Regions from separate parts of the Photobacterium sp. NCIMB 13483 genome, predicted to be linked through region 1. Evidence: predicted binding sites of a transcription regulator. Region 1 holds the regulator's gene; each other region holds the start of a gene.
The links. Region 1 encodes CRP, which controls carbon source genes, mostly activating them, when cyclic AMP is high. Its sites were predicted from a motif close to TGTGANNNNNNTCACA; they were not measured.

Region 1 (4,295 bases):
CGGCTTTTTTAAGTGCTGGACAGCGTTGTACTTGTGCACGGCGATTATATATCGCCACAGGAAAAGCTGGCGATGCTCTGTTAGCCCGTTTAGTGACGGTCGCTTCACAATTGCTGGTGGGTGATCCCTTTGCAACCCCTGCACCGTTTATGGGGCCATTAATTTCTGCTGTGGCGGCGGATCACATCATATTGCATCAACAACAACTTTTGGATGCTGGTGGCGTTGCTTTATTAACGGCAACGCGGGGACAAGGCGCAATTGTGACGCCTGCGATTATCGATGTTAGTGCTATTACTGAACTTGCGGATGAAGAATATTTTGGACCACTATTACACGTTAGTCGTTATGTTGATTTTATTCAAGCGGTAGTCAGTGCCAATCAAACTCGCTATGGCTTAGCGGCAGGGCTCATTTCAACCGATGAGCAACAATGGCTCTATTTTATTGAACATATTCGTGCTGGTATTGTGAATCGAAACCGACCCTTAACAGGAGCGAGTGGTGATGCACCTTTTGGTGGCCCTGGCGCATCAGGAAATCTTCGCCCAAGCGCTTATTATGCTGCGGACTATTGTGCTTATCCTATGGCGTCTGTTGAAGGGGATGATGTGCAATTACCGGCTCAATTAGCGCCAGGAGTATGCTTGAGCTAAGGTTTAATGAGTGATAATGCTTTCAATAGGCAGGCTGATTATGGAATCTATTACCCAACTTTTTGATGGTTTATGGCACGATTATAGTCACCGCTTATGCCCTTCAGCGGTGCAAATACAGCAGTTGTTAACCGAGGACACAGCATTACTTAATGATCATATTGCATTGCGCAGCTTTGGGTTACCGAAGTGTGGCTTAGCCGTACTGGCTGCGCCATTTATTGCTTTGGGTTACCAACCGCAAGCAAAATATCATTTTAGTGCCAAAAAGCTGTATGCCGAATCCTTTATTCATGCAAACCCGGTGTTGCCAAAAGTCTTTATTAGCGAATTACAATTAGCGGGGTGCTCGGCTGAATTACAACATACGATACGAGCCTTGCTTGATCAGGTTGATGATGATTATTTTCGCCAACCTGATTTTATTTATCGTGGCCGTCCATGGCAACTTGACTTTGCGACCTATCAATTTTTAGCGGCTGAAAGTGAATATGCAGCGTGGGTTGCGGCACACGGTTTTGGCGCTAACCATTTTACGGTGAGTATTAATCAATTAGAACAGTTCTCTAATCTTGAAGAGGTTAATCATTTATTGCGCCATAACCAGTTTGTTATTAATCAAGCGGGCGGGGAGATAAAAGGTAATGCTGAGGTGATGTTGGAACAATCAGCAACCATGGCTGACAAGGTGGGGGTCAGTTTTCGAGACGGTATTCATAACATCCCTGGTGGATTTTATGAATTTGCAAAACGCCATCCCCAAGCGAATGGTGAGTTATATTCAGGGTTTGTGGTTGCTTCGGCGAATAAAATTTTTGAAAGTACAGATCGTTAATTGTAAGCCAAATAAACAGTGCTTAGCGCATAAGCACTGTTGTTGAAGGGTTAGTTATCCAGTGGTGAAGCCCAAACACCTGATTCATCTGCAGGGCAGCGACGTAATCCGGTTTGTTGTTCGAGATAACAGCGACTATCACTAAACCCTGTCATTTCAATGGTTGTTGGCTGACTAGTTAAGATCCCAGGTACCGTGGTGTAACTGTTAACTGAAAAGCGTTCAATATCCATATTGACCATCATCGATTTAAAATCCATTTGTGAGCAAAATGTAGCATAAATAGATGTTATTACAAGTTAAAATTTAACACTAATGCCTGAGTGTTCAATGATTGTTTTACGGTGATCATCTGGGGAGTGATAAAAAAAAACCGCAGGCATAAGCTGCGGTTTCATCGGTGATTTTGGTATGACTAAAATAATTAGCGTGTACCGTAAACCACAATAGTCTTGCCATGAGCAGAAATAAGATTTTGCTCTTCTAGCATTTTAAGAATACGGCCGACTGTTTCGCGAGAACAACCTACGATCTGACCAATTTCTTGACGAGTGATCTTAATTTGCATGCCATCAGGGTGTGTCATTGCATCAGGTTGTTTTGCAAGATTCAGTAATGTCTGTGCAATACGACCTGTAACATCAAGGAACGCAAGATCACCCACTTTTTGACTTGTCACTTGTAGACGACATGCCATTTGAGCAGATAGACGCATTAGAATATCTGGGTTAACTTGAATTAATTGACGGAATTTTTTAAATGAAATTTCTGCAACTTCACAAGGGCTTTTTGCGCGAACCCAAGCTGTACGTTCTTGGTCTTCTTCGAACAAGCCGAGTTCACCAATAAAGTCGCCCTGGTTTAGGTAAGAAAGGATCATCTCCTTACCTTCTTCATCCTTGATTAATACAGCAACAGAACCCTTCACGATGTAGTACAAAGTCTCTGCTTTTTCACCTGCGTGAATTAACGTGCTCTTTGATGGATATTTGTGAATGTGACAATGGGAAAGAAACCACTCTAAAGTTGGATCTGTTTGCGGTTTACCTGGAACCATATTACTAACTTCCTCTGCATATGTTGCCCAACAATATGTTCTGTAAAGATAACTCGACAAAACTGTGCGTTGGCAGGGTTATTCACTCAGCTGATGGGCTGCGAGCTAACTTAAACTGGTTTAGAGTGTATCCTTTTTTTGGGGCTTTTTCTTGATATTGATCTCGATGACCCGCTCATTTATGAGAGATAAGTGTGCACATGATCACATCGTTGTGACTTAGTTACCAAAAGCACCGTTTCAAAGTGATTTTGCTCTCCAATTCTAGCAATAGAAATATGCAACACAATTAGCATCAAACAAAATAAATAACGTTTACATCGATGGAATTATCAACAAAAATAAGATCAAATTTTAAATAATATAGCTCAAGGATATAAAAATGCAGTCACGTGTAAAATGGGTAGAAAACATGACGTTTGTTGGCCAATCAGCATCGGGCCATAGCGTCGTTTTAGATGGTAACGGTGGTGAAAAAGGGCCAAGTCCAATGGAGTTGGTATTAATGGCTGCCGGGGGATGTAGCTCTGTGGATGTTGTTAGTGGTTTACAAGATTTACAACAGCAGATCACGGCTTGTGAAGTGAATATCTTCGCCGAACGTCGTGAACAAGCGCCACGAATTTTCACTCATGCCAATTTACACTTTGTTGTTACTGGCCATGATTTAAATGATGCACTAGTGAGTAAGATGGTGGCTGACTCGCTTGAAAAATATTGCTCAGTTTGTTTGATGCTAGGTAAAGGTGTTGAAATGAGTCACAGCTATGAGATTGTTGTGGCGTAACTCGATGACGATGACGGTTGCTGATATCAGTAACCGTTTATCAACGAGTAGTGAGAGCTACGTCTGATACTTACTTCTGAGTATCATACAAGAAATAATGCTTACGCTATTTTTCCATTTTCAATGAGTTGTTCAAGCAACGGTCGCATAATCAGTTCCATCGCAAAACTCATTTTCCCACCAGGAACCACAAGGGTATTGTGGCGTGACATAAATGAGCCTTGAATCATCGCCAATAAATGTGGAAAGTCGACATTTTTTAAGCCACGAAACCGGATCACGACAAAGCTTTCATCTAAACTTGGAATACCTTTCGCACTGACAGGGTTTGACGTATCAACGGTAGGGACTCGTTGAAAATTAATATGGGTGCGAGAAAATTGGGGTGTGATGTAATTAAGATAGTCATCCATTGAGCGCACAATTGATTCCATCACCGCTTCTCTTGAATGACCGCGGTCGCGAGTGTCGCGAATGATCTTTTGAATCCACTCTAAGTTTACAATGGGCACCATCCCAATCAGTAAATCAACATGCTGAGCGACATTGGTTTCACCATCAACCACACCGCCATGTAGCCCTTCATAAAATAACACATCAGTATTTTCAGCTAACTGTTGCCAAGGCGTGAAAGTACCCGGCATTTGATTATAAGGTACGGCTTCATCAAAGGTATGTAAGTAACGCCGAAACTTGCCACTGCCGTCTTGAGCATATTGCTCGAAAAAGTGGGCTAACTGTTCAAAGTCATTGGCTTCTGCACCGAAATAGCTGATATGACGACCTTGTTCTTTGGCTTTACGAATCTCACAATCCATCTCTGGGCGAGTAAAACGATGAAAACTATCGCCTTCTAACCATGCGGCGTTGATGTCCATCATATTAAACATTTTGCGGAAGGCTTCAGAGGTGGTGGTCGTACCCGCGCCTGATGAACCAGTGACAGCAATAATAGGGTGT
Region 2 (4,295 bases), on a different contig from region 1:
CCAGAGGTTAAGAATTCACGGTCTTCGTCAAGCGCTTGTAGTGCACCTTGTAGTGACTCAGCTACTTTTGGAATCTCTGCCGCTTCTTCTGCTGGTAAGTCGTAAAGGTCTTTATCCATTGCTTCGCCTGGGTGGATCTTGTTAGCGATACCATCAAGGCCAGCCATTAGCATTGCTGCAAAGGCTAGGTATGGGTTCGCTGCTGGATCACCAAAGCGTACTTCGATACGACGTGCTTTTGGACTTGGTACGACTGGAATACGGATTGATGCAGAACGGTTACGTGCAGAGTAAGCCAACATAACAGGTGCTTCGTAGCCAGGGACTAGACGCTTGTATGAGTTCGTAGCAGGGTTAGCAAAGGCGTTGATTGCACGTGCGTGCTTAATGATACCGCCGATGTAGAACAATGCCATTTCAGATAGGCCGCCGTACTTATCACCTGCAAATAGGTTAACACCATCTTTAGCCAGTGACATGTGAACGTGCATACCTGAGCCATTATCACCAACCAGTGGTTTAGGCATAAAGGTTGCTGTTTTACCAAACGCGTGTGCCACGTTATGAACAACATACTTATAAATCTGAATTTCATCAGCTTTATTGGTTAAGGTATTGAAACGGGTTGCGATCTCGTTTTGACCTGCGGTCGCGACTTCATGGTGGTGAGCTTCAACAACCAATCCCATTTCTTCCATGATCAAACACATTGCAGAGCGAATGTCTTGTGATGAATCAACAGGAGCTACTGGGAAATAACCGCCTTTAACGCCTGGACGGTGACCTTTGTTACCGCCTTCAATTTTAGTGCCGCTGTTCCATGCTGCTTCAATGTCGTCAATCTTAAAGAATGAGCCTGACATATCAGTATTAAATCGAACGTCATCAAAGAGGAAGAATTCTGGTTCAGGTCCGACTAAAACATTGTCAGCAAAACCTGCTGAACGCATGAATTCTTCTGCACGTTTAGCGATTGAGCGAGGGTCACGATCGTAGCCTTGCATTGTTGCTGGCTCAAGAATATCACAACGAATATTTAGGGTTGCGTCTTCAGTAAATGGGTCAAGTACCGCACTTGCTGCATCAGGCATCATTACCATGTCTGATTCATTAATGCCTTTCCAGCCAGCTACAGAAGAGCCATCAAACATTTTACCTTCTTCAAAAAAATCAGCATCGATTTGATGAGATGGAATAGAAATGTGCTGTTCTTTACCTTTGGTATCGGTAAAACGTAGGTCAATAAACTTAACTTCATTTTCCTGGATCAGTGCTAATACGTTTTCAACTGACATCTTGAGTAACCTCCGGTGTTATTTAGGGCGATGGCCGCAAACTTTGTGCTCATACTGTGATGAGCAAATCTAAAAGTATTAAAGCGAAAACCATGCCAACTTTTAAAAGCCCCTAATAATGCGTGTTTAAGGCAATTAGGTGACTTTTTCCTCTCCTGGTTTGCACTATTATGGTGAGCGTTTGCACCGGTTTGGTGCAACAATGGTGCATATTGAAAGTGATACAATATTGACCAATATACTTCGCCATTTAATAGTTCCACTACTATGGTGATGAGGGCAAATATTGTCAATCAACCCAGAGATAATTAGGTATTTTTATTGCTAAATAATCGTCATTAAGCTGTAACTAAAAAGTGATCAAGATCGCATTTTTGATTGGTTTTAGACTAATTTATCGTATCAATATGAGGGTTAAGAAAAATAAAAATAGCCAAAAAAGTGAGTAAAAATGCGGCTCTAGAGGAAGTTGCGAAAAAAGCTGGTGATATAAATCACATATTTCGTGGGTTTTGGAGTAAAATCTGTTAAATTATGAGCCGTTTTTTTAATCAAGTAGCCTCTATTAAGACGCTGCATGTTCTGAGTGAATGTGAAACTAATGTCTAATCAACTGATCGATAACTTAAGAAATATCGCAATTATTGCTCACGTTGACCACGGTAAAACTACCCTGGTTGATAAACTTCTACAGCAATCTGGCACGTTAGAGGGTCGCGGCGAAGCCGAAGAACGTGTGATGGATTCTAACGATATCGAAAAAGAGCGTGGCATTACCATTCTTGCTAAGAACACAGCAATTAATTGGAATGACTACCGCATCAATATCGTAGACACCCCTGGACACGCAGACTTCGGTGGTGAAGTTGAGCGTATCATGTCTATGGTTGACTCTGTATTACTGATCGTTGACGCGGTTGATGGCCCAATGCCTCAAACACGTTTCGTAACGCAAAAAGCGTTTGCATACGGTCTTAAGCCAATCGTTGTAATCAACAAGATTGACCGTCCTGGTGCACGTCCTGAGTGGGTTATGGATCAAATCTTTGACCTATTTGACAACCTAGGCGCAACTGACGAGCAACTAGACTTCACAACAGTTTACGCTTCTGCGCTAAACGGTTGGGCAACTATGGAAGAAGGCGTAACTGGCGAAGATATGGAACCATTGTTCCAAGCTATCGTTGATAACGTTGCAGCTCCTTGTGTTGACGTTGACGGTCCACTACAGATGCAAATCTCTCAACTAGATTACAGCTCTTACGTTGGTGTTATCGGTGTTGCTCGTATTGCTCGTGGTACTGTTGCTGCAAACCAACAAGTAACTATCATTGGTGCTGACGGTGCTAAGCGTAACGGTAAAGTAGGTACAGTTCTTGGTTACCTAGGTCTTGAGCGTCATGAAGTTACTGAAGCGAAAGCGGGTGACATCATTGCAATCACTGGTCTTGGCGAGCTTAAGATTTCTGACACTATCTGTGACGTAAACACTGTTGAAGCATTACCAGCATTGTCTGTTGATGAACCAACTGTAACCATGACTTTCCAAGTAAACACTTCTCCGTTTGCTGGTAAAGAAGGTAAGTTTGTTACTTCACGTAACATCCTTGAGCGTCTACAAAAAGAATTAGTACACAACGTAGCATTGCGCGTTGAAGAGACTGATAGCCCAGACCGTTTCCGTGTTTCAGGCCGTGGTGAACTTCACCTATCTATCCTGATTGAAAACATGCGTCGTGAAGGTTACGAGCTAGCAGTATCTCGCCCAGAAGTTATCATCAAAGAAGAAGATGGTAAGCTAATGGAACCGTTTGAAGTTGTAACTATCGATGTGGTTGAAGAGCATCAAGGTAGTGTAATGGAGAAAATCGGTATCCGTAAGGGTGAACTAAAAGATATGGCACCAGATGGTAAAGGCCGTGTTCGCATGGACTTCATGATGCCTTCTCGTGGTCTTATCGGTTTCCAAACAGAATTCCTAACAATGACTTCTGGTTCTGGTCTTATCTACCATACGTTTGATCACTACGGTCCTCACAAGGGCGGTACTATCGGTCAACGTGCTAACGGCGTATTGATCTCTAACGGTACTGGTAAAGCGGTAACTTACTCGCTATTCAACCTACAAGAGCGTGGCCGTCTGTTCTCTGAGCACGGTGACGAAGTATATGAAGGTCAGATCATCGGTATTCATAACCGTGCAAACGATCTAACTATCAACTGTCTACGTGGTAAGCAGCTAACAAACGTTCGTGCATCTGGTACAGATGAAGCACAAACGCTTTCTCCTGCTATCAAGTACACTCTTGAGCAAGCTCTAGAATTCATCGATGATGACGAGCTAGTAGAAGTAACACCAGAAAGCATTCGTATCCGTAAGAAACTTCTTACTGAAAACGATCGTAAGCGCGCAGGTCGTGGTAAGTAATTACCGCTAATCTGAACGATTACTAATACAATCCCTCGCTTGGCGACAAGCGGGGGATTGTTGTATCTGGAGTATGAAAATATTCTTGGGACAAAAAATATTTAAACAAAAAAAGAGCTAACATGATTAGCTCTTTTTTATGGTTATAGTATCGCAATTGTGCTGATTACTTTTTCAAGTGACCAATAAAACGATTTGATTCTGCAATGGCACTGTTCATATCACGAATAGCACCAGAGATTTCGGTTTGTAATGCATTAAACTGCCCTTGAAGTGAGCCTATTGCTGCCGCATTGAGGTTATGCTTAAGATATAGGGTGTTATCACGTAAAGTGTCTAAAACAGGCTCCATTTTCTTCTCAGCGCGTTTCATCGCAGATAGCATTTTATTGTAAGATACTTTTGTCGTTTGTAATTTACGTTGGCTATCACGTTTAAGGTTGGCACTTTTATACAATGACAGTTCTTGCTGCCATTCTTCAAACATAGCGTTGGCGACATCTTCAATGGCGGCAATACGATCATTAACATTTTTAACCGCGGCTTCACTGCTTTGATATTGGCTATCAATA
Region 3 (4,295 bases), on a different contig from region 1:
AAATTACTTCGCAATGGCAAAATGGCGATACCTATCTATATTATCCCTAGTTATGGCTTTCGTGTGTCATTACCCAATACCGCAGCAGTGCGTAATGAAGCACCTGCATTAAAAAAAGCACCGTCATGGTCAAACATCGCAAAAAAGCACACAATAAAACCGTTCCCTTTGGGAATAAAGACTAATTACGCAACTATTTGCACCTTAATAATCATTACATTTACACTACTGCTTGGTGGGTATATTTTGACAATCCAATAACATTAATGCTTGTTTTATCAACAGAAACCAATATAGTTCATTAACCGCCATTAATTAGTGTGACAATTATCATGTTTATTTGTATGATGATTGGAAATATTTAAGAGTCATACCACCCATGAATTATATACGCTCATTTGCTATCGTCATGATCTGTTTCTTTTTAGGACAAGGCATTCAGCACTGGTCTGGATTACCGGTTCCTGGCAGTATCATCGGCTTATTTATTCTTTTTATTGCTCTTGTCACTGGCATTTGTCGTGCAGAGTGGGTTGAAAGTACCTGTAATTTATTAATTAAACACATGGCATTGTTATTTGTACCTGTTGGTGTTGGTTTAATGAATTATTTAGGTGTCATTGAAAATAACGCAGCGATCATTTTTGCAAGTACCCTTGGCAGCACCGTTATTGTGTTAATTGTTATTGGCCTAGCGGTACACCATAAGGAGAAACAGTCATGATTTGGTTAGTGGCAACCTTAGTCTGCTTTTATGTTGCACGTTATTTAGCAATGAAAATTAAAAATCCTTTTTTCAACCCTCTTTTAATCACGCTTATTGTTATGATTTTGGCCTTAAAATGGTTGGAAGTGCCTTATCAGACCTATTTTGCACAAAATGAAGTGATTAACTATTTATTGGGTCCTGCGGTTGTCGCATTAGCTTTCCCGCTATATCAACAAATTGGGCTTATTCGCAGTAAGTGGAAAACCATTTTAACCTCTTGTTTTGTCGGTAGCGTGTTATCAATGACCTTTGGTACTGCGATTGCTTTTTCAATGGGTGCGGATGCTCAACTTGCAGCAAGTATTTTACCTAAATCTATCACTACCCCTCTTGCAATGGCGGCTTCTCAGCAAATTGGGGGGATTCCTGCGATTACCTCTGCAATGGTGATTATTGTGGGGTTATTTGGCGCGGTATTAGGTTACCCAATCATGAAATTATTCCGCGTGAAACATCCACTAGCAAAAGGCTTGTCAATTGGTACGGTGTCACATGCATTAGGTACAGCAAAAGCCGTAGAAGAAAACTATCAAGAAGGTGCATTTAGTTCTTTAGCTTTGGTTATTTGCGGCATTATGACCACCTTATTAGCCCCACTGATGTTTCCTCTACTATTACGTATTTTTGGACATGCTTGATCAGCAATAGCACAGTTGAGCACAAAGCATACAAAACGGTCAATTTTTACTAAGTCATTGAAATGTTGTATGCTTTGTTACAGAAACAAGTGTGACGCCACTCTCAGTAATGTAATAGGTGTAATGGCAAAACCAACAGTGTGATCAAGATCACTTCTAACTCATTGTGATTCACATAGAATGTTTTGCCATAAACAATGAAGGAGTAACACCCAATGTACGCACGTGTTATAAAAGCATTAAGCTTATTACCTGCTGAATTGGCGTCAGCTTTAAAGCCTATTATCGAAGATTCAAATTTCGACTCAACGATCAGTCCTGAGCAATTCGAATGTTTATTATCAACAACGCACATGACTGATACTGAACTTCGCTTGGCCCTCCTTCCTCTTGCTGCTTCCTATGCTGTAGTCCCTATTTCTAATTTCTATGTTGGTGCAATTGTACGTGGCACATCTGGCCGCTTATATTTTGGTGCTAATATGGAATTTGAAAACGCAAGTATGGCTTGTACTATTCATGCTGAACAATCTGCCATTAGCCATGCATGGATCAAGGGCGAAGTGGGCATTAAAGATGTCACTATAAACTACAGCCCTTGTGGTCACTGTCGTCAGTTTATGAATGAATTAACATCAGCTAACGACATGATGATTCAACTGCCACAACGCGAACCCATGACACTGCAACAATACTTACCTGATTCATTCGGCCCGCTAGATTTAGGGGTTAAAGATGGTCTATTAAGTGATTTAAATAATGGCATTTGCATTGAAGAAGGTTCAGAGCTTGCGATCAGTGCATGTAATGCCGCTAACCGTTCACATGCACCTTACTCAAAGAATTTCAGTGGTATGGCATTAAAAGCACATGATGGCCGTGTTTTTGAAGGCATGTATGCAGAAAATGCAGCCTTCAACCCAAGCTTACCTCCTCTGCAAGTGGCATTAATTAATATGAATATGTCTAACTATTCATTGTCTGAGATTGCAGAAGCGGCACTGGTAGAAAGTGCTGAAAGTAAAATTAGTCAATTAGCACGTACACAAGCATTATTAGAAGCACTTAATCCTGATATTCAACTAACATATGTTGCTTATTAAGTCGGCAATTGATTTGAATATTCTAAAAAGACCGCCTCACTGGCGGTTTTTTATTATCTAAACTTGATCAATGTTGGCTATCAAACATCAAAAGCGTATTATCTCGCCACCTATTATTAGAAGCCAATGACAATGTCTCAAACACACAATCCTTTGAAAGGAGCAGCATGGATGCTCACGGCTGGGCTCGCGTTTGCTATCGTAAACAGCTTAGCTCAATACCTTAGTATCAAAATGCATGTTCCTTCCACGTCTGTTGCGTTGATCCAATACTTTATTGCATTAATCGCTATGTTTCCTTGGCTACGTACATTAGGTATTCGTCAATCGCTTAAAACCAACCACTTTTGGTTACACTGCTTACGGGTGTTTTTTGCGGTTATCGGTATCCAGTTATGGCTATGGGCATTAGCCTACCCTGTCCCTATTTGGCAAGGTATTGCGCTACTAATGATTTCCCCACTATTTGCAACAATCGGTTCAGGGCTCATTCTAAAAGAAACTGTCGGTAAAGCGCGTTGGTTGGCAACACTAGGCGGTTTTGTTGGTGCCATGATTATTCTTGAGCCATGGTCTGAAGATTTTAACATCGCGACATTATTGCCTGTAGGTGCGGCTTTTTTCTGGGCGGCTTATTCATTGATGGTGAAGAAGCAATCTAGCCATGAATCACCAACCACGATTGTGATGTACCTGCTCATTCTAATGACACCGTTCAATCTTATTTTAGCTGCGCCTGACTTTACGATGCCAACAGTGAGTTTTAGCTGGTGGTTATTAATTATTGCGGGCTTATTGACAGGCTTAGCACAATGGGCAATCGCTAAAGCCTATGCCGTAGCTGATGCTTCTTTTGTACAACCTTTTGATCACGCAAAATTACCTTTAAACGTATTAGGTGGATGGTTAGTCTTTGGTTGGACACCACCAGGGCGATTATGGCTTGGCGCTGGAATTATTATTCTTTCAGTTGCTTTTATTACCCATTGGGAAAATCGCAAAAAATAATCATTTAAACCGCTTATGATAAGCGGTTTTTTTTCGCTTTCCGTTCTTCAATTATGAGATTCCTATCAAACACCCACCAAAAGCAAACGATTGCGCAAACATCAAAATAAGGTATGATTAACGGCAGATTTCACCTTTAATGACAAATCGTAAGGAATTTCAATGTTTGGTACAGCTACTTGTTCTGATGCAACCCGTGTATTACTGCTTGGCTCTGGTGAGTTAGGCAAAGAAGTTGCTATTGAGTGTCAACGTCTTGGTCTTGAAGTGATTGCTGTTGATCGTTATGAGAATGCACCAGCAATGCAGGTAGCCCACCGTAGCCATGTGATTGATATGTTAGATGGTGATGCACTTAAAGGTATTATTGCCCTTGAAAAGCCCCATTTTGTTGTGCCTGAAATTGAAGCAATTGCGACAGATACTTTAGTTGAACTTGAAAGCCAAGGTATCAATATCGTCCCCACCGCTAACGCGACTAAACTGACTATGAACCGTGAAGGTATTCGTCGTCTTGCCGCTGAAACCTTAGCCATTCCAACCTCGCCTTATGAATTTTCTGATCAATATGCCGATTTTGAAGCCTCAGTGCATCGTATTGGCATGCCGTGTGTTGTAAAACCGATCATGAGTTCATCAGGCAAAGGTCAAAGCGTGATTAAAACTGCCGCAGACATTGAATCAGCATGGCAATACGCACAAGAAGGTGGACGTGCAGGTGCAGGCCGAGTGATTGTTGAAGGCTTTGTCGATTTTGATTATGAAATCACACTTCTC

Region 2: typA (translational GTPase TypA) is a predicted target of CRP. The motif match lies at 1,779-1,794, and genes of this name have one in related genera.
Region 3: cdd (cytidine deaminase) is a predicted target of CRP. The motif match lies at 1,498-1,513, and genes of this name have one in related genera.

What each region holds. Positions count from the first base shown of each region.
Region 1 is NZ_PYLV01000006.1:145,469-149,763, forward strand. It holds gene astD (succinylglutamate-semialdehyde dehydrogenase) at 1-656, shown strand, start outside; gene C9I86_RS07445 (DUF1338 domain-containing protein) at 697-1,491, shown strand; gene C9I86_RS07450 (hypothetical protein) at 1,542-1,736, opposite strand; gene crp (cAMP-activated global transcriptional regulator CRP) at 1,916-2,548, opposite strand; gene C9I86_RS07460 (OsmC family protein) at 2,931-3,335, shown strand; gene C9I86_RS07465 (phosphoribulokinase) at 3,437-4,295, opposite strand, start outside.
Region 2 is NZ_PYLV01000024.1:59,833-64,127, forward strand. It holds gene glnA (glutamate--ammonia ligase) at 1-1,295, opposite strand, end outside; gene typA (translational GTPase TypA) at 1,897-3,723, shown strand; gene C9I86_RS16270 (DUF2959 domain-containing protein) at 3,890-4,295, opposite strand, start outside.
Region 3 is NZ_PYLV01000036.1:12,667-16,961, reverse strand. It holds gene C9I86_RS18885 (hypothetical protein) at 1-261, shown strand, start outside; gene C9I86_RS18880 (CidA/LrgA family protein) at 380-724, shown strand; gene C9I86_RS18875 (CidB/LrgB family autolysis modulator) at 721-1,407, shown strand; gene cdd (cytidine deaminase) at 1,623-2,510, shown strand; gene C9I86_RS18865 (DMT family transporter) at 2,643-3,518, shown strand; gene purT (formate-dependent phosphoribosylglycinamide formyltransferase) at 3,681-4,295, shown strand, end outside.